Regions from separate parts of the Streptomyces sp. ME02-8801-2C genome, predicted to be linked through region 3. Evidence: riboswitches for the same ligand, from Rfam matches in the RefSeq annotation. Region 3 holds a riboswitch; each other region holds the start of a gene.

Region 1 (7,876 bases), on a different contig from region 3:
TGCCCATCGTGCCCGACGTACCCGCACACGGCGGAGACCAGGATGACGAGCGGGGGGCCGCTCGGCCGGGCGGCCCTTTGTTCCGCGACGAGATGCCGCAGGCACAGCCCTATGGGACGGTGCCGCAGAAGCCGGATTCCATGCCCACGCCCGACGACGCCCAGCAGCCCGCCCCCGCCCCGCAGAAGAAGAGCGCGGGCCGGGACCTCGCCGCGGCCATAGGGGTCGGCGTCGGACTCGGCGCGGTGATCATCGCGTCGCTGTTCGTCGTCAAGGCCGCCTTCGTCGGGGTGATCGTGGTCGCCGTCGTGGTGGGCCTGTGGGAACTGACGTCCCGGCTCCAGGAACGCAAGGACATCAGGGCGCCGTTGGTGCCGCTGGCGCTCGGCGGGGCCGCGATGGTCGTCTCCGGATACGTCCGAGGTCCCGGTGGCGCATGGGTCGCCATGGCGCTCACCGCGCTCGCGGTCCTGGTCTGGCGTATGACGGAACCTCCGGAGGGCTACCTCAGGGACGTCACGGCGGGCGTCTTCGCGGCGTTCTACGTCCCGTTCCTGGCCACCTTCGTCGCGATGATGCTCACCGCCGACGACGGTGCGCAGCGCGTCATGACGTACCTCCTCCTGACCGTCGTCAGCGACACGGGCGCGTACGCGATCGGCTGGCGCTTCGGCAAGCACAAGCTCGCCCCGCGCATCAGCCCCGGCAAGACCCGCGAGGGGCTGTTCGGCGCGGTCGCGTTCGCGATGGTGGCGGGCGCGCTGCTGATGGCGTACGTGATCGACGACGGCACCTGGTGGCAGGGACTGCTGCTGGGCCTCGCGGTCGCGGTCAGCGCGACGCTCGGCGACCTCGGCGAGTCCATGATCAAGCGGGACCTGGGCATCAAGGACATGGGCACGCTGCTGCCGGGACACGGCGGCATCATGGACCGGCTGGACTCGCTGCTTCCCACGGCTCCTGTCGTGTGGCTGCTGTTCGTCGCCTTCGTGGGCTGAGGGCGGCCGGAATGTTCCAGTACGGTCCGGGTTTCGTGTGAAAGACCTCCGACGGCCTGAAACCACCCCTTTCGAACCTAAGATCGACTTCAGTGCGGTCGATCCGTCCGGAAGGGGTGGCGTGCATGTGGGGGCGTAGTCGGGCAAGACGCCAGCGGCAGGCCGAGGGGCTGGCGGCTGTCGCCGGCCCGGTCGAGACCGCCGACGCGGCTCATCAGGCGCTGCTGGAGCTGCGCAGGGCGGTGCGGGGCGAGCTGGAGCGGATCGAGGCGCTGCTCGACCGGGGGGACGGACTCCCTTCGGACACCATCCGCGAGCAGACGCTCGGCGCGATGAGTGTCTTCGCCGACCTGGACGGAGTGTCCCAGAACTACCTCGAGGTCCGTACGGCGACCGTCGGGGCGGCCGAGCACGGCGTCGAGGTGGCCCTGCCCTGGCTGGAGGCGCTCGGGGACCAGGTCAGGTCGATGACCGAGCTGCGGGAGACGTTCGCCGGATACGGCGAGTCCCTCGTCTACCTCCGCGAACGCACCGAACGGCTGCGCGCCGACCTGGTCCCGCTGCGCGAGGGGGCCCACGAGGCCCTGCGCGCGGCCCGGGGCGAGCTGGCCGCAGCCCAGGGCGCCGACGGCTGGCACGACTGGCAGACAGGCCTCACCGCCCTGGGCGACCGGCTGACCGAACTGGACGGGGGCCGCGTCACACCGACGGCCCGGCAGAAGGTCAGCGACCACTACCGCGAGCTGGAGCGGGAGGTGGCGGAGCTTCGGGGGGTGATGGCGGCTGCGCCGCGGTGAGCAGGCGGACGGCTGCCGAGCTGGGGTTTTGTCTCCGCGCCTGAGGTTGTCCACAGGGCGGTGAGGGGGTGGCCGGATGTCTGCGACACTGGTACAGCCATGCCTAAGCCAGGAGAACTCACATTCGTCGCCCCGCGCGGAGCTCAGAAGCCGCCGCGGCATCTTGCCGATCTCACGCCCGCCGAGCGTAAAGAGGCCGTTGCCGCGATCGGTGAGAAGCCGTTTCGTGCCAAGCAGCTCTCGCAGCACTACTTCGGGCGGTTCGCGCACGACCCGGCCGAGTGGACGAACATCCCGGCCGCCTCGCGCGGCAAGCTCCAGGAGGCGCTGCTTCCCGAGCTGATGACGGTCGTGCGTCATCTGTCGACCGACCAGGACACCACCCGCAAGACCCTGTGGCGGATGGTCGACGGGACGCTCGTCGAGTCGGTGCTCATGCGCTACCCGGACCGGGTGACCATGTGCATCAGCTCGCAGGCGGGGTGCGGGATGAACTGCCCGTTCTGCGCGACCGGGCAGGCGGGGCTCGACCGGAACCTGTCCACCGCCGAGATCGTGCACCAGATCGTGGCCGGGATGCGTGCGCTTCGGGACGGGGAGATTCCCGGTGGGCCCGCGCGGCTCTCCAACATCGTGTTCATGGGCATGGGCGAGCCCCTGGCCAACTACAAGCGTGTCGTCGGTGCCATCCGTGCGCTGACCGACCCCGAGCCGGACGGTGTCGGGCTGTCGCAGCGGGGGATCACCGTCTCGACCGTCGGGCTGGTGCCGGCCATCCACCGGTTCTCCGACGAGGGCTTCAAGTGCCGGCTCGCGATCTCCCTGCACGCGCCGGACGACGAGCTGCGCGACACCCTCGTACCCGTGAACACACGGTGGAAGGTGCGCGAGGTCCTCGACGCCGGGTGGGAGTACGCGGCGAAGTCGGGGCGTCGGCTGTCCATCGAGTACGCGCTGATCAGGGACATCAACGACCAGGCCTGGCGTGGTGACCGGCTCGGGCGGCTGCTCAGGGGCAAGCCCGTGCACGTCAACCTGATTCCGCTGAACCCCACTCCGGGGTCCAAGTGGACGGCCTCGCGGCCCGAGGACGAGAAGGCGTTCGTCGAGGCCATCGCCGCGCACGGGGTGCCCGTGACCGTTCGGGACACCCGAGGGCAGGAGATCGACGGGGCGTGCGGTCAGCTGGCGGCCACCGAGCGGTAGTCTTACGTCGTACCTACATACCTTCATATTCCGACAGGGGAGCGCCACAGCGCTGAGAGTGCGGGACAGCCCGCAGACCCTCTGAACCTCGCCCAGGTCATTCTGGGTAGGAAGTTCGGTCATCACTCAAGCTGTTGCGCCCTGCCCGGAACCCGTCATGGGGTCCGGGCAGGGCCGCGTCTCTTCCTGGTCATCCCAGGAGGAAGAATCCAGTGAGCATCACCAAGCAGGTCACGGCCCTTGCCGTCGGGCTCGGGCTGGTCGCGCTGTCCGCGTGCGGGTCCGAGGACAGCGGCAGCGGTTCGGCTGCGGAAAGCAAGACCGTCACCCTGGTCAGCCACGACTCGTGGGCCGTTTCGAAGGGCGTCCTCGCCGCCTTCGAGAAGCAGTCCGGGTACAAGGTCAGGGTCCTCAAGGACGGCGACGCCGGGCAGGCCGTCAACAAGGCGATCCTCACCAAGGACAACCCGCAGGGCGACGTCTTCTTCGGCGTCGACAACACCCTGCTCTCCCGCGCGCTCGACAACGGCCTGTTCCAGTCGTACGAGGTGAAGGACGCCGACGCGATCCTGCCCGCGTACCGGACGGACGACGACAAGCACCGGGTCACCCCGATCGACACCGGCGACATCTGCGTCAACTACGACAAGGCCTGGTTCAGCGAGCACAAGCTGACCCCGCCCGAGTCCTTCGACGATCTGGTCAAGCCCGCCTACAAGGACCTCCTCGTCACCGAGAACGCCTCCACCTCCTCGCCCGGACTCGGGTTCCTGCTCGGCAGCGCCGCCAAGTACGGGGATGACGGCTGGAGCGGCTACTGGGCCAAGCTGCAGGCCAACGGTGTGAAGGTGGTCGACGGCTGGGAGCAGGCGTACAACGAGGAGTTCTCCGGGTCGGCCGGCGGCAAGAAGGCCAAGGGCGACCGGCCCCTCGTCGTCTCGTACGCATCCTCGCCGCCCGCCGAGGTGATCTTCGCCGACCCGAAGCCGACCGCCGCTCCGACCGGGGTCGCGATGGGCACCTGCTTCCGGCAGATCGAGTACGCGGGGCTGCTCAGCAACGCGAAGAACAGCGCTGGCGGCAAGGCGCTGCTCGACTTCCTGGTCGGCAAGACCTTCCAGGAGGACATGCCGCTCAACATGTTCGTGTACCCGGTACGCGAGGGCGCCGAGGTGCCCGCCGAGTTCACCGAGTACGGGCCGCAGGCCAAGGACCCCGAGACCATGGACCCCGCGAAGATCGCCGAACACCGTGACCAGTGGGTCAAGTCGTGGACATCGCTCGTACTGAAGTAGCCGGGGCGCTCGCGCGCAGGCGGGGCGCCGCTCTGCGCGGTGCCCTGCTCGCGCTGCCCGTCGTCTTCTTCGCGCTCTTCTTCGCCTATCCCGTCGCCGCGATCGTCGCGCGCGGTCTGCACGTCGACGGGGTCTGGCGGCTGGGACAGCTGGGGGACGTGCTCGGCGACTCCGGCATCCGGCGCGTGCTCTGGTTCACCGTCTGGCAGGCGTTCGCGTCCACCGCGCTCACGCTGCTGATCGCACTCCCCGGCGCGTATGTCTTCGCGCGCTTCGATTTCAGGGGCAAGCAGATTCTGCGGGCCGTGGTGACCGTGCCCTTCGTACTGCCGACCGTCGTGGTCGGTACGGCGTTCCTGGCACTGGTCGGGCGTGGCGGGCTGCTCGACGAGCTGTGGGGCGTACGGCTGGACACGACCGTGTGGGCGATCCTGCTCGCGCATGTCTTCTTCAACTACGCCGTCGTCGTACGGACGGTCGGCGGGCTCTGGGCGCAGCTCGACCCACGGCAGGAGGAGGCCGCGAGGATGCTCGGCGCCTCGCGGTTCACAGCCTGGCGGCAGGTCACGCTGCCCGCCCTCGCACCCGCCGTCGCCGCCGCCGCGCTCATGGTCTTCCTCTTCACCTTCACCTCTTTCGGAGTGGTGCAGATCCTCGGCGGGCCCACCTTCGCCACCCTCGAGGTGGAGATCTACCGGCAGACCTCGGAGATCTTCGACCTCGGTACGGCCGCCGTGCTGACGATCGTGCAGTTCGTGGCGGTGGGCGCGATCCTCGCCGTGCACGCCGGGACGGTACGGCGGCGGGAGAGCGCGCTGCGGCTCGTGGCACCGGAGACGACCGCCCGCAGGCCCCGCGGCCGGGGTCAGTGGGCGCTGCTCGGCGGGGTGCTGGCCAGCATCGCCCTCCTGCTGGTGCTGCCGCTCGCCGTGCTCGTGCAGCGGTCGTTCGCCACGCCGGGCGGCGCGGGCCTCGGCTACTACCGGGCGCTCACCCACGACGACTCGGGCATCTTCCTGGTGGCGCCGATCGCCGCCATCGGGAACTCACTCCAGTACGCCGTCGCCGCCACAGCCATCGCCGTCGTCGTCGGGTCGCTGGCCGCCGTGGCGCTCACCCGGCGCGATGCCGGGCGGCTCGTACGGGGGTTCGACGCACTGTTGATGCTGCCGCTCGGGGTGTCGGCGGTGACCGTCGGGTTCGGGTTCCTGATCGCGCTCGACGAGCCGCCGCTCGATCTGCGCAGCAGCTGGATCCTGGTACCGCTGGCGCAGGCACTGGTCGGGGTGCCGTTCGTGGTGCGGACCATGCTGCCGGTGCTGCGGGCCGTGGACGGGCGGCTGAGGGAGGCGGCGGCCGTGCTCGGGGCGTCGCCGTGGCGGGTCTGGCGGGAGGTCGATCTGCCGATCGTGCGGCGGGCGCTGCTGGTCGCCGCCGGGTTCGCGTTCGCCGTGTCGCTGGGCGAGTTCGGGGCGACCGTGTTCATCGCCCGGCCCGACAACCCGACCCTGCCGGTCGCCGTGGCCCGTCTGCTGGGCCGCCCCGGCGACCTCAACTACGGCCAGGCGATGGCCCTTTCGACGATCTTGATGCTGGTGTGCGCGGTGGCCCTGCTCGTGCTGGAGCGGCTGCGGACCGACCGGACGGGGGAGTTCTGACCATGCTCAGTCTCGACGGAGCGACCGTACGGTTCGGGTCGCGGCCCGTGCTCGACGGCGTCGGCCTCGATGTCGCCGAGCACGAGACCGTGTGCGTGCTCGGCCCCAGTGGCAGCGGAAAGTCGACGCTGCTGCGGGCGGTCGCCGGACTCCAACCCCTCGACGCGGGGCGGGTGTCGCTCGACGGCAGGGACCTCGCCGGAGTGCCCGCGCACAAGCGCGAGGTCGGCCTGATGTTCCAGGACCACCAGCTGTTCCCCCAGCGGGACGTCGGCGGCAACGTCGCCTTCGGGCTGCGCATGCACCACGTGTCCAAGGCGCAACAGAACGTACGCGTACGGGAGTTGCTGGAACTGGTCGGGCTGCCCGGCGCCGCCCGTCGGGCCGTCGCCGCGCTGTCCGGCGGGGAGCAGCAGCGCGTCGCCCTCGCCCGCGCCCTCGCGCCGCGCCCCCGGCTGCTGATGCTCGACGAACCGCTCGGCCAGCTGGACCGCTCGCTGCGCGAGCGGCTCGTCGTCGAACTCCGGGAACTCTTCGGCCGGTTGGGCACCACCGTGCTCGCCGTGACCCATGACCAGGGCGAGGCCTTCGCCCTCGCCGACCGGGTGATCGTGATGCGCGAGGGGCGGATCGCCCAGTCCGGTACGCCACTTGAGGTCTGGCAGCGACCCGCGGACGAGTTCGTGGCCCGCTTCCTCGGCTTCGACAACGTCGTCGGGGCGACGGTGAGCGGGCAGGCCGCGGACACCCCCTGGGGCAAGGTTCCGGTCCCCGAGGACGCCCCCCAGGGGACGCGCACGCTGCTCGTACGGCCCGCCGGGGTGCGCCTGGTGCCCGCCGCCGAGGGCCTGCGCTGCACCGTGGCCGCGCGCACCTTCCGGGGTACGCATGTCGCCGTACAGCTCCAGCCAGAGGACGCGCCCCGCCTGGAGGCCGCGTGTGCGTTGCGGGCGGCGCCGGAGCCGGGGGACGAGGTCGGGGTGGCCTTCGACGCGGCCGAAATTGTCGTGCTCGGCTGACGGGACCCCTCATAGGGTTCGGGGCATGACGACACTCGCACATGACCGCTATTGCGATGAAATCGCCCACCAGGTCGGACAGTTGAGAGCTGTCGTGACCTCCGGTGCCGAGCTGTCCGCGACCGTGCCGACCTGCCCGGACTGGTCGCTGGAGCAGTTGGTGCGGCACACGGGCGGCGCCCTGCGCTGGGTGGACACGCTGGTGCGCGCGCGGGCCGAGGCGGACATCGACGAGGATCTCGTGCCCCTGTGCGAGGGACCCGAGGCCCAGGGGGATACCGCCGCGCTGGACGCGTGGCTGGCCGAGACCGGTGAACTGGTCGTCGGCGCGCTGCGCGAGGCCGGGCCCGACACCAAGGTGTGGGCGTGGGCGGGGATCCACACCTCGGGCTTCTGGGCGCGTCGGATGGCCCACGAGATCACCGTCCACCGCGCGGACGCGACCCTCGCCGCCGGGCTGCCGTACGAGGTCGCGGCCGACATCGCCGCCGACGCGATCGACGAGTGGCTGCAGATCGTGGAGTTCGTACAGCGGACGCAGCCGCACGACGCGGCGAGCGAGCTGCGCGGCCCGGGCCGCAGCATCCATCTCCATGCCACGGACGCCGAGCCGGAGTTGAACGCCGAGCGAAGCGAGATGGGGGTCCCCCCGGCCGAAGGCTGGGGGAGGCTCGTCGAGCTCACCGAGGACGGTGTCGTCTGGCGGCGCGGCCACGAGAAGGCGACGGTCGCCCTGCGCGGTCCGCTCACCGACGTCATGCTCGCCTTCTACCGCCGACTGCCGCTGGACAGCCCGGGGTTGGAGATCCTCGGAGAGCGTGAGCTGCTGGAGTTCTGGCTACGGAGGGCGACTTTCGGCTGACGACAGCGCGGTGGCCCGCCCCCGGACTCGGGGACGGGCCA
Region 2 (7,876 bases), on a different contig from region 3:
CCATCAGCGCAGCCAGGAGGGTGGTCACCGGTACGGACGCGACCAGGCCGATCGAGCCCACCAGGGTCCGTACGATCTCCTCCGCGACGAGTTCACTGTTGGCGACCGCCCCGACGCTGCTCTGGGCGATGGAGAAGAGCAGCAGCAGCGGCAACGCGGCGCCCGCGTAGGCGAGGACGAGGGTGTTGACGACGGACGCGATGTGGTCGCGGCCGATACGGATACCGGCGCGGTACAGCCCGCGCCACCCCATCGTCGGGTTGGCCTCGTGAAGCTCCCAGACCGCCGATGTCTGCGTGACCGTCACATCGTCCAGGACGCCGAGCGAACCGATGATGACGCCGGCCAGCAGCAGACCGCTCATGTCGATGGACGGATACAGGCCATGGATCAGGCCCGTGTTGTCGTCCGTGTTGCCGGTCAGCGCGGCCCAGCCGATGAACATCGAGCCCAGGATGCCGATCAGTACCAGCGAGATCAGGGTCCCGAGCACTGCCACCGACGTACGGGCCGAGAGGCCATGGCACATGTAGAGCGCGATGAGCATGATGGCGCTGGCCCCGACGACCGCCACGATCAGCGGGTTCGAGCCCTGCAGAATCGCCGGCAGGATGAAGAAGGTCAGCACCATGAAGCTGACGGCCAGCGCGACCAGCGCCATCACACCGCGCATGCGTCCGACGACCACGACGGCGAGCGCGAAGATCCCGGCCAGCAGGGCCATGGGGAAGCGGCGGTTCACGTCGGCCACCGAGTACTGGAGGTCCTTCGGCGCCGAGGGCTCGTAGGCCACCACGACCTTCTCGCCCTCGTGCAACTGCCGTGACTGGTCCGGCTGGACGATCTCCGTGAACGTACGGCCCTTGTCGTTGCCGGTGTCGACCCGGATCGTCGCCCGCTTGCACTCGCCGGTCGCCTGCTGCTGTGCGTAGGAGCCCTCGGCGGTGGACGTGCCGCCGGTCGGGGTGTCCCCCGAGGCGTTGACGGACTTGCAGTCGACTGCGACGACCTCGGTGACCGTGGCCTCCTGGGTCTGCCGGTCGAATCCCACGCCGGTGCGCTCGTGTGCCGGGGCACCCCCGGGCCACAACACCGCCAGCCCGACCACGACCGCCGCGGCGAAGGGGATCAGAATCGCCCCGATGATCTTCCGCAAGTGGATGGACACAGGGGCGGCCGGGCCATGACTGTGACTGTGGCCGTGCGAGTGGCCGTCGTGATGGTCGTCGGGTCCGGGGCCGCCACCGTGCCCGGGCCCTCCTCCCCCGTGCGAGTCACCCGGACCGGGACCGTGCCCGCCACCGGAACTGCCGCCAGGCCCGCCACGGTCTCCGTCCCCCTGCCCGTGGCCGTGGTGCGCATAGTGCCCAGGGTCGGCGCTCTGTCCCCGGCCGGTTCCGTGATCGTGTCCACCGCCTGCTCCCGGACCAGGACCTCGACCGCCGTCGGAAACGGGAAAGGGGTCGAACTGACCGGTCCCCGGCCCCTCAGCCCCGAAATCCGGGCCCTGACGGCCATCGGGGCTCCTACGGCCGCCTTGACCCGTGCGCGCTGCCGGCCCGTAGCCGCGGTCGAACGTCCGGCCGGGACCGTATCCGGGACCGCCTCTCGAACCGGTCGCTCCGCCGGTGCCGCCGTCTGCGCTGCCCGGTCCGGAGCCGCGCTGGGCACCGCTTCCGCGCGGGGGCTCGGAGGACGGGTACGGGGGTCCTTGCGTCGTGGTCACCGCCCGATCATCGCAAGAACGGCAGGGGCCCTCTGTTCACCTCGCCCAAATTAACGCTAGCGTGGAGGCACCTTTGCACACGCGGGAGCTCGGAGCACCGGGCTGAGAGGGCGCTGACCTCCGTCTTAGCAATGTTTCACGTGGAACATCGTGGAACGAGTGATGTTTCACATGAAACATCGGCAGACGGGATCCGCTGCGTCGACCGCTGAACCTGTTACCGGGTAATGCCGGCGTAGGGAGTAGGTCTCATGACCATCAAGGACACACGCACGCCTGCCTCCGTCCAGGACGAACAGCCCGTTGAGGGCAATGAGTCCCAGGGGGCCGGGAAGTCCATCGGCTGGCACAAAGGGTATGTCGAGGGCTCCCGCCCCGACCTTCGGGTGCCAGTCCGACAGGTGCATCTCACCAACGGGAAGTCGGTCACTCTGTACGACACTTCCGGTCCGTACACCGATCCGCTGGTCGACACCGACGTCCGCCGGGGACTGGCTCCGCTGCGCGACAACTGGATCATCGCCCGTGGCGACACCGAGGAGTACGCGGGCCGTCCCGTCCGTCCGGAGGACGACGGGATCAAACACACCTCGCCGCGCGGAGGGCTCAGGAACCTCGACGCGGTGTTCCCGGGACGGCCCCGGCAGCCGCGCCGGAGCCGGAGCGGTCAGGCGGTGACGCAACTCGCGTACGCCCGCCGCGGGGAGACAACGCCCGAGATGGAGTTCGTGGCCGTCCGGGAGAACGTCGACCCCGAGGTGGTCCGTGAGGAGATCGCAGCCGGGCGTGCCGTGCTGCCCGCGAACGTCAACCATCCGGAGATCGAGCCGATGATCATCGGCAAACGATTTCTGGTGAAGGTCAACGCCAACATCGGCAACTCCGCGGTCACCTCCTCCATCGAGGAAGAGGTCGAGAAGATGACCTGGGCGACGCGCTGGGGCGCCGACACGGTCATGGACCTGTCGACCGGCCGCAATATCCACACCACCCGTGAATGGGTGCTGCGCAACTCTCCTGTTCCCATCGGCACAGTGCCGCTCTACCAGGCGTTGGAGAAGGTGGACGGCCGGGCCGAGGAACTCACCTGGGAGATCTACAAGGACACGGTCATCGAACAGGCCGAACAGGGCGTGGACTACATGACCGTCCACGCGGGCGTCCGCCTGGCGTACGTACCGCTCACCGCCAACCGCAAGACCGGCATCGTCTCGCGCGGTGGCTCGATCATGGCGGCCTGGTGTCTCGCGCACCACAAGGAGTCGTTCCTGTACGAGAATTTCGAAGAACTGTGCGAGATTCTCGCCGCGTACGACGTCACGTACTCACTCGGCGACGGACTGCGGCCCGGATCGATCGCCGACGCCAACGACCAGGCACAGTTCGCGGAGTTGCGGACGCTCGGGGAACTCAACAGGATCGCGAAGCGTTTTCACGTACAGACGATGATCGAAGGCCCGGGCCACGTCCCGATGCACAAGATCAAGGAGAACATCGACCTCCAGCAGGAGATCTGTGATGAAGCACCGTTCTATACGCTCGGCCCGCTGACGACGGACGTCGCGCCGGCGTACGACCACATCACTTCCGGTATCGGTGCCGCGATGATCGCTTGGTGGGGCACGGCCATGCTCTGCTATGTCACACCCAAGGAGCACTTGGGTCTGCCCAATCGTGACGACGTCAAGACGGGTGTCATCACCTACAAGATCGCCGCCCACGCAGCCGACCTCGCCAAAGGGCACCCAGGTGCGCAGGAATGGGATGACGCGCTGTCCGACGCCCGCTTCGAGTTCCGGTGGGAGGACCAGTTCAACCTGGCGCTCGACCCGGACACGGCACGCGAGTTCCACGACGAGACCCTGCCGGCGGAACCCGCCAAGACGGCCCACTTCTGTTCGATGTGCGGACCGAAGTTCTGCAGCATGAAGATCAGCCAGAGCATCACCGAGCAGTTCGGTGGTACCGCGGCTGCGGGGGCGACGGCTGAGGAGGTCGCCGAGGGGATGCTTCAGAAATCGAAGGAGTTTGCGGCAAGCGGAAACCGGGTGTACCTGCCGCTGGCGGACTGAGCGGATCAGTACTCGGTCGAACCCGCGGCCTGTCCGCAGGCCGTGGGTTCGACGGGCAGCCCGGATGGTGAGGCGGCGTCAGCGGCCGCCCTCTCCAGCTGAGTCCTGGGTTCGCCCACAGCCCAGAGTTCCGTGCCTCGTATCCGGAGACCCGCCGGTCACTCCGGCGGGTGGTCCGGGCCTCCGAAGTCCGGGCTGGTGAAGTCCGGGCTCGTGAAGCTGGGGCGGTGGTGGCTCGTCGTCGGGCCGCCGTCGGGGCTGGTGAAGCCGGGCCGGTTGTAGCCGAGTTGGGGCATACGGCCGGTGGTGGGTTGCGGGGCCGGCTTGCGCTTCATCGCCGCGGTACCGGGGTCGGCGAGGGCCTCGCGGAGGAACGGCAGGATGCCGCGCTCCAACAGGGCCTCGCGCCAGGCTTCCCTGGCCAGCGCCACCTCCTCGGTCAGTTCGCCGTAGGCTCCGTCCTCCTCCGCTTCTGGGCTGTTGCGCAGGGCGGTGATGAGAAGGCCGACCGCGGCGACGAGTATCGCCACTGCGGTCACCGCACCGAACACCCATCCGGTCGTGAGCATGGTCTGGGCGAACGCCGGCTCGGGGTTGAGCATCTTGAGGATGTAGCCCACGAGCAGGAAGATCGCCGCCGCCGTGCCGGCGAGGACAGGAGCCAGGACCGCGACGACGGCGACGGCACCCGCCCCGGCGGTCTCGGCGGCCTCGCCCAGCGTGGTGGCGAGCCCCAACGTGCCCGCGCTCGACTCGGTGGAGCCGGTTTCGTGGACGGACGTCGGGGTGGACGGCGCCGGGTGGCGCAGTTCGTCGCGGACCTTCACGTAGTGCTGGTATTCGCTCGCCGCCGCGACCGTGATGAGAGCAGTGGCGTTGAGTGCCATGGTGCGCAGTTGTTCGGGGTTCAGCCGCTCACCGACGGCGGCCAGTTCCGGGCGGTGTGGGGCGGAGCGCAGCGCCTCATCGAGGATCCGCTCGTATTCCTGGCGGTCCTCGTTCAGCAGGTGCTGCGGAACGCTGTTCATGTGCATCCCCCGATGCTCCGTAGGGCTTGGGGCTCGGCATGCTGACGAGCCGTCGGGCAGAAACGGAGGGGAGCCTGCTACGGATAAGCCGATGGTAGAGCGGCGACGGCGCGCGGTGACAGGGGATTTGAAGAAATTGCCGTCCGACTGTCCCCCGTCCGGTGCGGTAGGTCGTCGAAGCACGTCTGTCCAGGGAACGCCCGGGCAGGCATCAGAGTTCGAGCGGAAGCTCCTGGACCAGCAGTTTTCCGGCCATGGTCACTCCGCCGTCCATCGCGATGGCGAGTCCGTCGGCGTAGACGTGCGGATGTTCGATGTTCGGGCCGGAACTGTCCTCACCGTCGTCCTCGGTGCCGACATCGCCCACCAGATACGGGATGGGGCTGTGACCGTGCACGATGCGGGTGCCGCCGTACGTGTCGAGGAGGGAGCGTACGGCCTCGGCACCGCCCTCGTCGCGGAAGGAGAAGCGCTTGGTGAACTTGCGGAACAGATCCCACACCTCGTCCGCGTCGTTGCGCGTGATCGTCTCGCGGACGGTGTCGTTGACCGCCTCGATCGAGTCGCCGTAGTCGAGGTAGGCGGTGGTGTCCGAGTGCACGAGCAGGTGGCCGTCGACCTCCTCGATCGCGTCGAGACGGGCCATCCACTGGAGGTGGTGGTCCTGAAGTCGGTCCATGTCGGTCTTCTGGCCGCCGTTCAGCAGCCAGGCCGCCTGGAAGGTGGCAGTGCCCGCGCCCGAGTTGACGGGGAGGTCACCGAACCGCTTGGCGCCCAGCAGCAGCAGCTCGTGGTTGCCCATGAGCGCCTTGCAGTAGCCGCCGGCCGCGGCTGCCTCGGCGGACAGCCGCATGACGAGGTCGATGACGCCGATGCCGTCCGGACCGCGGTCGGTGAAGTCGCCGAGGAACCAGAGCCGGGCGGTGCCCGCGGACCAGTTGCCCGCACTGTCGATGAGGCCCTGTTCCTGAAGGGCGCTCACCAGTTCGTCGAGGTAGCCGTGGACGTCCCCGACGACGAACAGCGGTCCCGCGCCCTCGGCTGCCGAAGCCGCGGGGTCGACGGTCACCTGAAGCGTGTCGCCGCGGTTGATGATCGGGAGGTCGCGCTGGGTGGGTGTGTACCCGTCCGGGTATTCCTCCAGGTCATCCGGGGTTTGCGTGCCCGCCGGAATCTCCGGGACCTCGGTGTCGGCCGCCCCGGCGGTGATGTCGCCGGCCGCCGTGCCATCGGCGTACGGACCGGTCTCATGGACGTACGCGGGCACCCGGAAGTCGCGTGACGTCGCCGTCCGCGTCACCTCGGGTCCCTGACCGGCCCCCTGAGTCATCGACCCCTCCACCATCGCGCCGCATCTGCACCGCATCGGACTGCCTGGTCGCAGCGGCCCGCGGTGTCGTGGGCCCATCATAGGAATGCGGATCGCGCCATGTGATGACCCAGGGGTGGTGAATCGGCGAAGGAGCCCAGTTCACCGCGGCTTTCGCCCCGATTCGGAGGGGCTTTCCCGTACGGGCCCGGCCTGCACTTCCCCGCTTCGTGCCTCGGACATCGACGCTTCGTACGATCATGACACCGGCGCCTGTCGGCCGTGGCGGCTCTGGGGAGCCCGTGTGCCTGAACGGGGCCGGGCTCCCGTTCCCCGACGGGGCCGACCCCTCGTACGGCCCCGCTCCTCGGGAGCCGGCCCCGCGCAAGCCCACGGTCCCCGCCCCTCACCACGGCCCCCGGATCACCCTTTCTCGGGCGACCGCGGTGGACTGACCGTCGTACGCGGCGGACGGCGCTGCGAGGACGTCCGCACGATCAGCTCGGTCGGTATCACCTGCTCGACGGGGAGGTCCGAGTCGACGTTCTCGATGGCGTCGATCAGGAGTTGGATCACCGCCGTGCCGATACGCCGCGGCTTCAGGGAGAGTGTGGTGATCGGCGGCTCCGTGTTGGCGTACACCGTGGACTCGCTGCAGCAGACCAACAGGAGGTCCTCCGGGACGCGCAGGCCGTAGCGGCGGGCCGCGGCGAGCAGGTCCGTGCCGTTCGGGTCGAAGAGGCCGTAGACGGCGTCAGGGCGGTCCGGGCGGGCCAGCAGCCGGTCGGCGGCCACGGCGCCGGCGCACGGGTCGTGGGCCGGGTAGGACTCGTACACGGGGTCCTGGCCGACCCGCTCGCACCAGCGCAGGTACGCGGTGGTGGAGAGGTGGGTGTAGGTGTCGGTGGAGGTCCCCGTGAGGAGGCCGATGCGGCGGGCGCCGGCGGCGGCCAGGTGGTCGAGGATGCCCAGGACGGCCGCCTCGTGATCGTTGTCGACCCACGCGGTCACCGGGAGCGAGCCGGCCGGGCGGCCGTCGGAGACCACGGGCAGCCCCTGTCGGACGAGTTCGCTGACCACCGGGTCCTGGTCGGACGGGTCGATGACGACGGTGCCGTCCAGCGCGACGTTCGACCACACGTCGTGGCGGGAGGTCGCGGGGAGGATGACCAGGGCGTAGCCCCGGGCGAGCGCGGCGGAGGTGGCGGCCCTCGCCATCTCCGCGAAGTACGCGAACTCGGTGAAGGTGAAAGGTTCATCCCCGTATGTCGTCACGGTCAGACCGATCAGTCCGGACTTGCCGGTACGGAGGGTTCGGGCCGCGGCCGACGGGCGGTAGCCCAGCCGGTCGGCGACCTCGCGGACATGGCGTCGGGTGGCGTCCGGGAGCCGGCCCTTTCCGTTGAGGGCGTCGGAGACGGTCGTGATCGAGACGCCGGCGGCGGCGGCCACGTCTCTGATGCCCGCCCGGCCCGGCCGGCTGGCTCGTCGGGTTGTCTCCGCGCGGCTCACCTGGTGCTTCCCTGCTGCTGTCATGGCGAGCCGATAGTAGGGCTCATGCGGTGGGGTAGTGCGGACGCATATGCAGCCGTTGGCAGGCACGTTTCTGCAAGGTCAATTGCGGTCAACTGGCTTAGAAAGAAAGGTAGTTGAACGATATTACTGACCTACGTGACTTGTCGGCGCGCAAAGGCCTGCCAAGTGGCCGATGTCTCGAAGAGGTCTCAACTCACCTCTACGA
Region 3 (7,876 bases):
CCTGCCCGACGAGAGGGTCCTGAAGGGTCGTGTCCACGCAGGCGAGTGTACGAGCCGTCACTGACAGGGCCGCGATCTCACTCGGGAAAGCAGCAGGACTGAAGCCGACCTGTGACGCGAACCGAGACGGAGAGCCGCCGACGGTGGGAAGCCCCCACCGGAGAGCTCCCCTTGCCAGCGGGCTGGAAACGGGCGGTGCGCGGGTGGGAGATCAAAAATTGGGCCGCTCCGGATCCAGCACGGCCAGCCCCTCCGCAGGAGACGACGCCTCGGCGAAGTGACGCCGCGGAATCCGCCCCGCCCGGTAGGCCAACCGCCCCGCCTCCACCCCGCTCCGCATGGCGGCAGCCATCAGCACGGGTTCCTGAGCCCGGGTGACCGCCGACGCCAGCATCACCCCCGCACACCCCAGCTCCATCGCCAGCGCCACGTCCGACGCCGTCCCCGCCCCCGCGTCCAGAATCACCGGCACACGCGCGTGCTCCACGATCAGCTGGAAGTTGTGCGGGTTGCGGATCCCCAGCCCCGACCCGATCGGCGACCCGAGCGGCATGATCGCGGCGCACCCGACGTCCTCCAGCTTGCGTGCCAGCACCGGATCGTCGTTCGTGTACGGCAGCACCGTGAACCCGTCGTCCACCAGCACCTCCGCCGCGTCCAGCAGTTCGATGGGATCCGGCAGCAGCGTCCGCTCGTCGGCGATGACCTCCAGTTTCACCATGTCCGTACCGAGCGCCTCCCGGGCCAGCCGGGCCGTCAGCACGGCCTCGCCGGCGGTGAAGCATCCCGCCGTGTTGGGCAGCACCTGGATGCCGAGCCGTTCCAGCACCGACAGCACCGACCCGTGCACCGAGGGATCGACGCGCCGCATCGCGACGGTCGTCAGTTCCGTGCCCGAGGCCACCAGGGCCCGTTCCAGCACCTCGAGGCTGGGCGCGCCCCCCGTACCCATGATCAGCCGGGACGCGAAGGCCGTACCACCGAGGACAAAGGGATCGTCGGCCATGGTTCAGCCTCCCTGGACGGCGGTGAGGACCTCGACGCGGTCTCCCTCGGCGAGGGGGGTCGAGGACCAACGCGCGCGTGGGACGACGGTTTCGTTGAGCGCGGCGGCCACACCGGAAGGCGCCGGGGTGAGGGTCTTCACCAGCGCGTCGAGCGCGGTACCGGCGGACACCTCTTGCTGCCGGCCGTTGACCAGGATGTTCAGGGAATGGCTCATGCGAACTGCTCCATGCGTACGGCGTGGACGGCGTCGAACCGTCGAGGGGTGAAGGCGCGGGCCTCGTCCGGCAGTTCACCGGTGGCCAGGGCGGCGGCCATCGCGTCTCCGGTGACCGGCGTCAGCAGCACGCCGTTGCGGTAGTGCCCGGTGGCCACCAGAAGCCCGTCCAGCGCGGTCGGGCCCAGCAGCGGCGCGTTGTCGGGGGAGCCGGGGCGCAGTCCCGCGCGGGTCTCCGTCAGCGGCAACTCGGTGATCCCGGGGACGAGTTCGTGGGCGTCGCGCAGCAGCTCGTAGACACCGCCCGCCGTGACGGTGGTGTCCCAGCCCAGCTCCTCGCTGGTCGCCCCGACGACCAGCTCACCGTTCTCGCGCGGCACCAGATAGACCTGGCTGCCGCGCACCACGGCCCGCACGGTCCGGCTCAGGAAGGGCGCGTACCGCTGCGGCACGGTCACCCGCAACACTTGCCCCTTCACGGGCCGTACGGGTGGCAGCACAGCCTCCGGGACTCCCGCGAGCCGTCCGCTGAGGCTGCCCCCGGCCAGCACGACCGACCCGGCGGCCAGTTCGTCGCCGTCCGAGTCCGTGACCCCCACGGCCCGCCCCCGCCGTACCTCGAGCCGTTCGGCCCAGGTCCGGCGCAGCACGACCCCGGCGCGCTCGCACGCGGCCACCAGCGCCCCGGCCAGCCGTCGCGGATCGATCTGGTGGTCGCCGTCCACCCGCAGCCCCCCGCGCACGCCCGGCGCGAGCATCGGCTCCAGGCGCCGGCATTCGCGCCCGGACAGCCACTCCGACTGCAGGCCGGAGCGCTGTTGCAGGGCGTGCAGTTCGCGCAGCTCGGCGCGGTCGTCGGCGTCGAGCGCGACGGCGAGGGTGCCGCAGCGGCGGTAGCCGAGGTCATGACCGGTCAGCTCGGTGAGCTCGGCGACGAAGTCCGGATAGCGGCGGGCCGACTCCAGGTTCAGCCCCAGCAGGGTCTGCTCCCCGTGGTGCAGTTCGGTGACGGCGGCCAGCATCCCGGCCGCCACCTGCGCGGCCCCGCCGCCCGGCACGGGATCCACGACGGTCGTGGCGAGCCCGCGCTGCGCGGCCCGCCAGGCCGTCACCAGCCCGATGATCCCGCCGCCGACGACCACGACGTCCGAGGTGTGTGTACGCGACATGGGCGTCCAGCCCCTCCCTTCGCCGGCATGACCCGGATCAGGTTCGTACGGTCGGAGGCCGCCCAGCCTCCCTCTCAGCCCGGTGCGTCCGGGCTCCCGCGAGTGCTTACGCTGGTCACCCTAGCCCGCAGTGCGACGCCCATGTAAGGGAGCCCGTCCCCATGCCCCGCTCGCTCGACGGCCTCGTCCTCGCCCCTGTCACGGACCAGGCCCCAGGTCAGGTGGGGACGCGCACCCGGTTCACCTACCACGAGCGAAACGGCGAGATCTGGGCCGAGTACGCGGGCGGCGATGTCGTACGCGGCCATCTCGTGGGTACACGGGAAGGTGACCGGCTCGACTTCCGGTACGTGCAGCTGAAGCGCGACGGGACGACGTCCTCGGGCCACTGTGTGTCCGAGGTGACCGAACTGCCCGACGGGCGGCTGCGGTTGGCGGAGACCTGGGAGTGGGAGTCGCAGCCGGGCAGTGGGACGAGCGTGGTGGAACAGGTCGAGCGCGTGGTTGTGGAGTAGGTCACTGACCGCGCCCACTGACTGACAATTTGTCAGTTGTCTATGGTGATCGGGTGAGCGAGCAGACGCAGGCACAGGACACACCGGGCGGGCTGCGGGCGCGGCGCGTGGTCGTCGTGGGCGCGGGCATGGCCGGGGTGCAGACCGCGGTCGCCCTGCGGGAGCAGGGGTTCACGGGCACCGTCACGCTGCTGGGTGCCGAGCCCCATCAGCCGTACGACCGGCCGCCCCTGTCCAAGGCCGTACTGCTGGGCAAGGCGGAGGACTCCGCCTTCGACGTCGACTTCGAGGCCCTCGGTATCGAACTGCTGCTCGGGTGCGAGGTGCTGGGCGTCCGAGGCGCCGAACATGAACTGGACACCGCCGAGGGGCCCGTCCCGTACGACGTCCTGGTCCTCGCGACCGGCGCCGAACCGATCCGGCTGCCGGGCACCGAGGGCGTACCCGGGGTGCATCTGCTGCGGACCCTCGACGACGCCGAGCGGCTGCGGCCGGTCCTCGCACGTCAGCATGACATCGTGGTCGTCGGGGCGGGCTGGATCGGCGCCGAGTTCGCCACCGCCGCCCGCGAGGCCGGCTGCTCCGTCACCGTCGTGGAGGCCGCCGACCGGCCGCTCGCGGGCGCCCTGCCCGCCGAGGTGGCCGCGCCGATGGCCGCCTGGTACGCCGACAGCGGCGCCTCGCTGCGCACCCACGCGCGCGTGGCACGCGTCGAGCCCGGCGCGGTGGTGCTCGACGACGGCTCGCGGCTGCCCGCAGGCGCCGTCGTCGTCGGCATCGGGGCCCGCCCGGCCACGGCCTGGCTCACGGGCTCGGGGATCACCCTGGGCGAGCACCGCGAGGTCGTCGCCGACGACCATCTGCGCACCTCCCAGGCGGACGTCTACGCGGTCGGCGACTGCGCCTCCTTCCCCTCGGGAAGGTACGGCCGACGTCTTCTGGTCCACCACTGGGACAACGCCCTCCAGGGACCCCGTACGGTCGCCGCCAACATCATCGGGGAGTCCCCGGCGGTCTACGACCCCGTCCCGTACTTCTGGTCGGAGCAGTTCGGCCGCTTCGTCCAGTACGTCGGCCACCACCAGTCCGCCGACACCACCCTGTGGCGCGGCGACCCGGCCGGGCCCGCCTGGACGGTCTGCTGGCTGCGCGAGGGCCGCCTGGCCGCCCTGCTGGCCGTGGGCCGCCCCCGGGACCTGGCCCAGGGGCGCCGGCTGATCGAGGCGGGCACCCTGATGGACGCCGAGGCCCTGACGGACCCCTCCCGGCCACTGAAGGCGGCCACGGCGTAGGGCCGGGCGTTGCCCGACGCGGCTCGACACCATCACAACGGCGCAGGTCACAGGGGTCCCGCTTCCGACTGTCAGTGCGGGATGGCAGGCTTGTCCCGTGACCGAGATTGACGCAAAGATCGATGCTCTCGTCCCCGCCTGGCTCACGCTGCCCGACATCGCGGAAATCCTCGACATCGAGGTGACACGCGTCCGGCAGTTGGTCAAGGAGGGCCAAGTGATCGCCGTACGCCGTGGCGAGAACCGCGCGCTGCACGTCCCCGCCGCCTTCATCGACGGGGCCGAGCAGAAGGTCGTCAAGGGCCTCACCGGCACCCTGACGCTCCTGAGGGACGACGGCTTCTCCGACGAAGAGATGCTCGAGTGGCTCTTCACTCCCGACCCGAGCCTGCCCGGCACCCCCGCGCAGGCCCTCAGCGAGAATCGCGGCACGGAGGTGAAGCGCCGGGCCCAGGCGCTCGCCGTCTGATCCGACCAGCCGCCGGTGTGCGGGCCTCGGCCCGCACACCACCACACAGGGGCGCGCCCGGGTGAACACCCAGGGGCGCGCCCATGGGGGGACACGTATGCCCGAGACGACCGACACCGTGCCCGGGGCGAGCGCCGGTACCGCCCGTGCGCGGCTCGCCGACGCCCGGGTCTATCTCTGCACGGACGCCCGCAGACGGCAGGGCGACCTCGCCGAGTTCCTCGACGCCGTCCTGGCCGGCGGGGTCGACATCGTGCAGCTGCGCGACAAGGGCATGGAGGCGGCCGAGGAACTGGACCACCTCCAGGTCTTCGCCGACGCCTGCGCCCGGCACGGCAAGCTCCTCGCCGTCAACGACCGCGCGGACGTCGCCCACGCCGCCGGTGCCGACGTACTTCATCTCGGCCAGGGCGACCTCCCCGTCCCGGCGGCCCGCGCGATCCTCGGCCCCGACGTCCTCATAGGCCGCTCCACGCACGCCGAGTCCGAGGCCGAGGCGGCCGCCGTCCAGGAGGGCGTCGACTACTTCTGCACGGGCCCCTGCTGGCCCACCCCCACCAAACCGGGCCGCCACGCCCCCGGCCTCGACCTGGTCCGCCACACGGCCGGGCTCGCCACCGAGCGTCCCTGGTTCGCCATCGGCGGCGTCGACCTGGGCAACCTGGACGAGGTGCTGGCGGCGGGCGCCACCCGCGTGGTCGTCGTACGGGCGATCACCGAGGCGACCGACCCGGGCGCGGCGGCGGCGGAGTTCGCCAAGCGGCTGCGTTCGTGGTGAGCGTCGGCTGAGCCACCGCCAGGTGTCCGAGTCGTGGACAACAAGGCGACAATCCGGGCAAATTTCCGCCATCCGGTTGGGAGACCGCCGCCCCCTGACTAACCTGCGGGTATGGCCCTCGGAACCGCGTCCACCCGAACCGACCGCGCACGCACTGTGCGCGACATGCTCGCATCCGGCAAGACCACGTACTCCTTCGAGTTCTCGGCGCCCAAGACCCCCAAGGGCGAGCGGAGCCTGTGGAACGCGCTCCGGCGGGTCGAGGCGGTAGCGCCGGACTTCGTGTCCGTGACCTACGGGGCGGGCGGGTCGACGCGCGCGGGCACGGTCAAGGAGACCCAGCAGATCGTCTCCGACACCACGCTCACCCCGGTCGCCCACCTCACCGCGGTCAACCACTCCGTCGCCGAACTGCGCAACATCATCGGCCAGTACGCCGACGCGGGCATCCGCAACATCCTGGCCGTGCGCGGCGACCCGCCCGGCGATCCGATGGCCGACTGGGTACCGCACCCGAGCGGTCTGACGTACGCCGCCGAACTCGTCCGGCTCATCAAGGAGTCGGGCGACTTCTGCGTAGGCGTCGCCGCCTTCCCCGAGACGCACCCGCGCTCACCGGACCGGGACACGGACGTCACGCACTTCGTCGACAAGTGCCGGGCCGGCGCGGACTACGCGATCACCCAGATGTTCTTCCACCCGGAGTCCTATCTGAGGCTGCGGGACGCGGTCGCGGCGGCGGGCTGCCCGACCCCGGTCATCCCCGAGGTCATGCCCGTGACCAGCGTGCGGATGCTGGAGCGGTTGCCGCAGCTCAGCAACGCGGCCATCCCTTCTACCCTGAAAGAGCGGATCCTCACAGCCAAAGACGACGCGACGGCTGTACGCTCCATTGGCATCGAGTTCGCCACGGAGTTCTGCGCGCGACTGCTGGCCGAGGGAGTTCCCGGGCTGCACTTCATTACGCTGAACAACTCCACGGCATCGCTGGAAATCTACGAAAACCTGGGTCTGCACCACCCACAGCGGGCCTAGACCGGCCGCACGGGCGTACGACACACTGCGTAGCGGCCACTGGGAGAGGGGCGTACATGGGCTGGACGGTCCTCTACATCGCGTTTGGCGTCGTCGCGCTGTGGCTACTCGGAGAGGTTCTGCTCCAGTACAAGGCGCGGCTGCGCTGGCGTCTGCTGGCCTTCGTCGGCTTCCTCGGCGTGGTCCTCGGCGTGCTCATCCCGAATGTGCTGGTCATCGGCCTGGGCGCCGCGGCCTTCGCGGTCGGCCAGACCTACGTCACGCTGTCGTTCCGCAGCGGCTTCTCGGCCGGTTGGGCCGTAGCGGGCCGCACGGGCCTCCTCGCGCGGTTCGGCAAGAAGGGCCGCCGCGAGGGGGAGCACCAGGACCCGACGCTGGAGGTCTCCGACCTGGAGGCCACCGAGAGCGCCTACGGGCAGGGCAACGGCACGGACGCGGACTTCGGCGACTTCGGCCGCAGCCCCGCGGAGGGCGCCGGTAACGATGCCTACGACACCGGTGCCGGAACGTACCAGCAGGGCGAGGACTTCGACCGCGACTACGACCGGGACGACGTCTTCACCCCCGCCCGCCCCCTGCGGCCCACGGAGACCGGGAACACGGCCGTCTACGAACCGCAGCCCATCCCCGACGAGACCGGCACGTACGGCATATACAGCGATGCCGCCTACGCGTCGGCGACCGGCCAGGACCAGTCCTACGCGGGCGCGGGCCAGGACCAGTCGTACGCGGCCGCGGCCCAGAACGGCGACCAGACCTACGGCTACGACGGCTACACCGGTTACGACCAGCAGCAGTACGGCTACGACGCCTCGGGCCAGCAGCAGTACGCCGCCTACTCCGACCCGTACATCGGCCAGGGCTACGGCGGCACCTCGTACGACTCCGGCTACGACCAGCAGCAGTACGGCGGCCAGCAGGGCTACGGCCAGGACCAGTACGGCAACGGCGGCTACCACGAGACCCCGTCGAACGGTGTCTGGGTCCCGCAGCAGCGCAACACCGACGACCCGTTCTTCGGCGGTGAACTCCCGCCGGAGCAGCAGTATCCCTACCAGGACAACGGCAACGGCCAGGGCGGTGCCAACGGCAACGGGCAGACGCACGGGAACGGGTTCGACGAGCAGCAGTACCGCTTCTGAGGTCCGCCGCCCCGCCCGGGCGCCCGGGGACTCACTGCGAGCCCCGGAAGCCCGGCCCCTCCACGATCAGCCCGGCCACCAGCGCACCCGACATGCCCGCGTGCGCGAGCCCGCCCCCGGGGTGCGACCAGCCGCCCACGCGGTACAGCCCCGGCAGCCGGGTGCTGTTGGCGGGATGCAGGAAGTCCCCGTTCCCGCCCGCCAGTGAGGGCGCCGGCATGCCCCCGAGGAACGCGCCCGTCTCGTCCCCCGAG

The links. Region 3 has a riboswitch for thiamine pyrophosphate ahead of thiO (glycine oxidase ThiO). Riboswitches for the same ligand answer to the same signal wherever they lie in the genome.
Region 1: linked by a shared signal. The riboswitch ahead of PV396_RS29560 (thiamine ABC transporter substrate-binding protein) and the one ahead of thiO (glycine oxidase ThiO) in region 3 are both predicted to bind thiamine pyrophosphate.
Region 2: linked by a shared signal. The riboswitch ahead of thiC (phosphomethylpyrimidine synthase ThiC) and the one ahead of thiO (glycine oxidase ThiO) in region 3 are both predicted to bind thiamine pyrophosphate.

The regions. Positions count from the first base shown of each region.
Region 1 is NZ_JARAXP010000009.1:226,780-234,655, forward strand. It holds gene PV396_RS29545 (phosphatidate cytidylyltransferase) at 1-998, shown strand, start outside; gene PV396_RS29550 (hypothetical protein) at 1,124-1,795, shown strand; gene rlmN (23S rRNA (adenine(2503)-C(2))-methyltransferase RlmN) at 1,895-3,001, shown strand; TPP riboswitch at 3,027-3,132, shown strand; gene PV396_RS29560 (thiamine ABC transporter substrate-binding protein) at 3,214-4,296, shown strand; gene PV396_RS29565 (iron ABC transporter permease) at 4,272-5,954, shown strand; gene PV396_RS29570 (ABC transporter ATP-binding protein) at 5,957-6,973, shown strand; gene PV396_RS29575 (maleylpyruvate isomerase family mycothiol-dependent enzyme) at 6,999-7,835, shown strand.
Region 2 is NZ_JARAXP010000005.1:574,162-582,037, forward strand. It holds gene PV396_RS19790 (YibE/F family protein) at 1-1,726, opposite strand, end outside; TPP riboswitch at 1,798-1,985, shown strand; gene thiC (phosphomethylpyrimidine synthase ThiC) at 1,978-3,798, shown strand; gene PV396_RS19800 (hypothetical protein) at 3,957-4,832, opposite strand; gene PV396_RS19805 (metallophosphoesterase) at 5,038-6,171, opposite strand; gene PV396_RS19810 (LacI family DNA-binding transcriptional regulator) at 6,559-7,671, opposite strand.
Region 3 is NZ_JARAXP010000001.1:43,569-51,444, forward strand. It holds gene pknB (Stk1 family PASTA domain-containing Ser/Thr kinase) at 1-37, opposite strand, end outside; gene PV396_RS00210 (thiazole synthase) at 212-1,006, opposite strand; gene thiS (sulfur carrier protein ThiS) at 1,010-1,210, opposite strand; gene thiO (glycine oxidase ThiO) at 1,219-2,391, opposite strand; TPP riboswitch at 2,389-2,501, opposite strand; gene PV396_RS00225 (hypothetical protein) at 2,553-2,906, shown strand; gene PV396_RS00230 (FAD-dependent oxidoreductase) at 2,960-4,198, shown strand; gene PV396_RS00235 (Rv2175c family DNA-binding protein) at 4,296-4,667, shown strand; gene thiE (thiamine phosphate synthase) at 4,765-5,445, shown strand; gene metF (methylenetetrahydrofolate reductase [NAD(P)H]) at 5,557-6,480, shown strand; gene PV396_RS00250 (hypothetical protein) at 6,537-7,622, shown strand; gene PV396_RS00255 (NAD(P)/FAD-dependent oxidoreductase) at 7,654-7,876, opposite strand, start outside.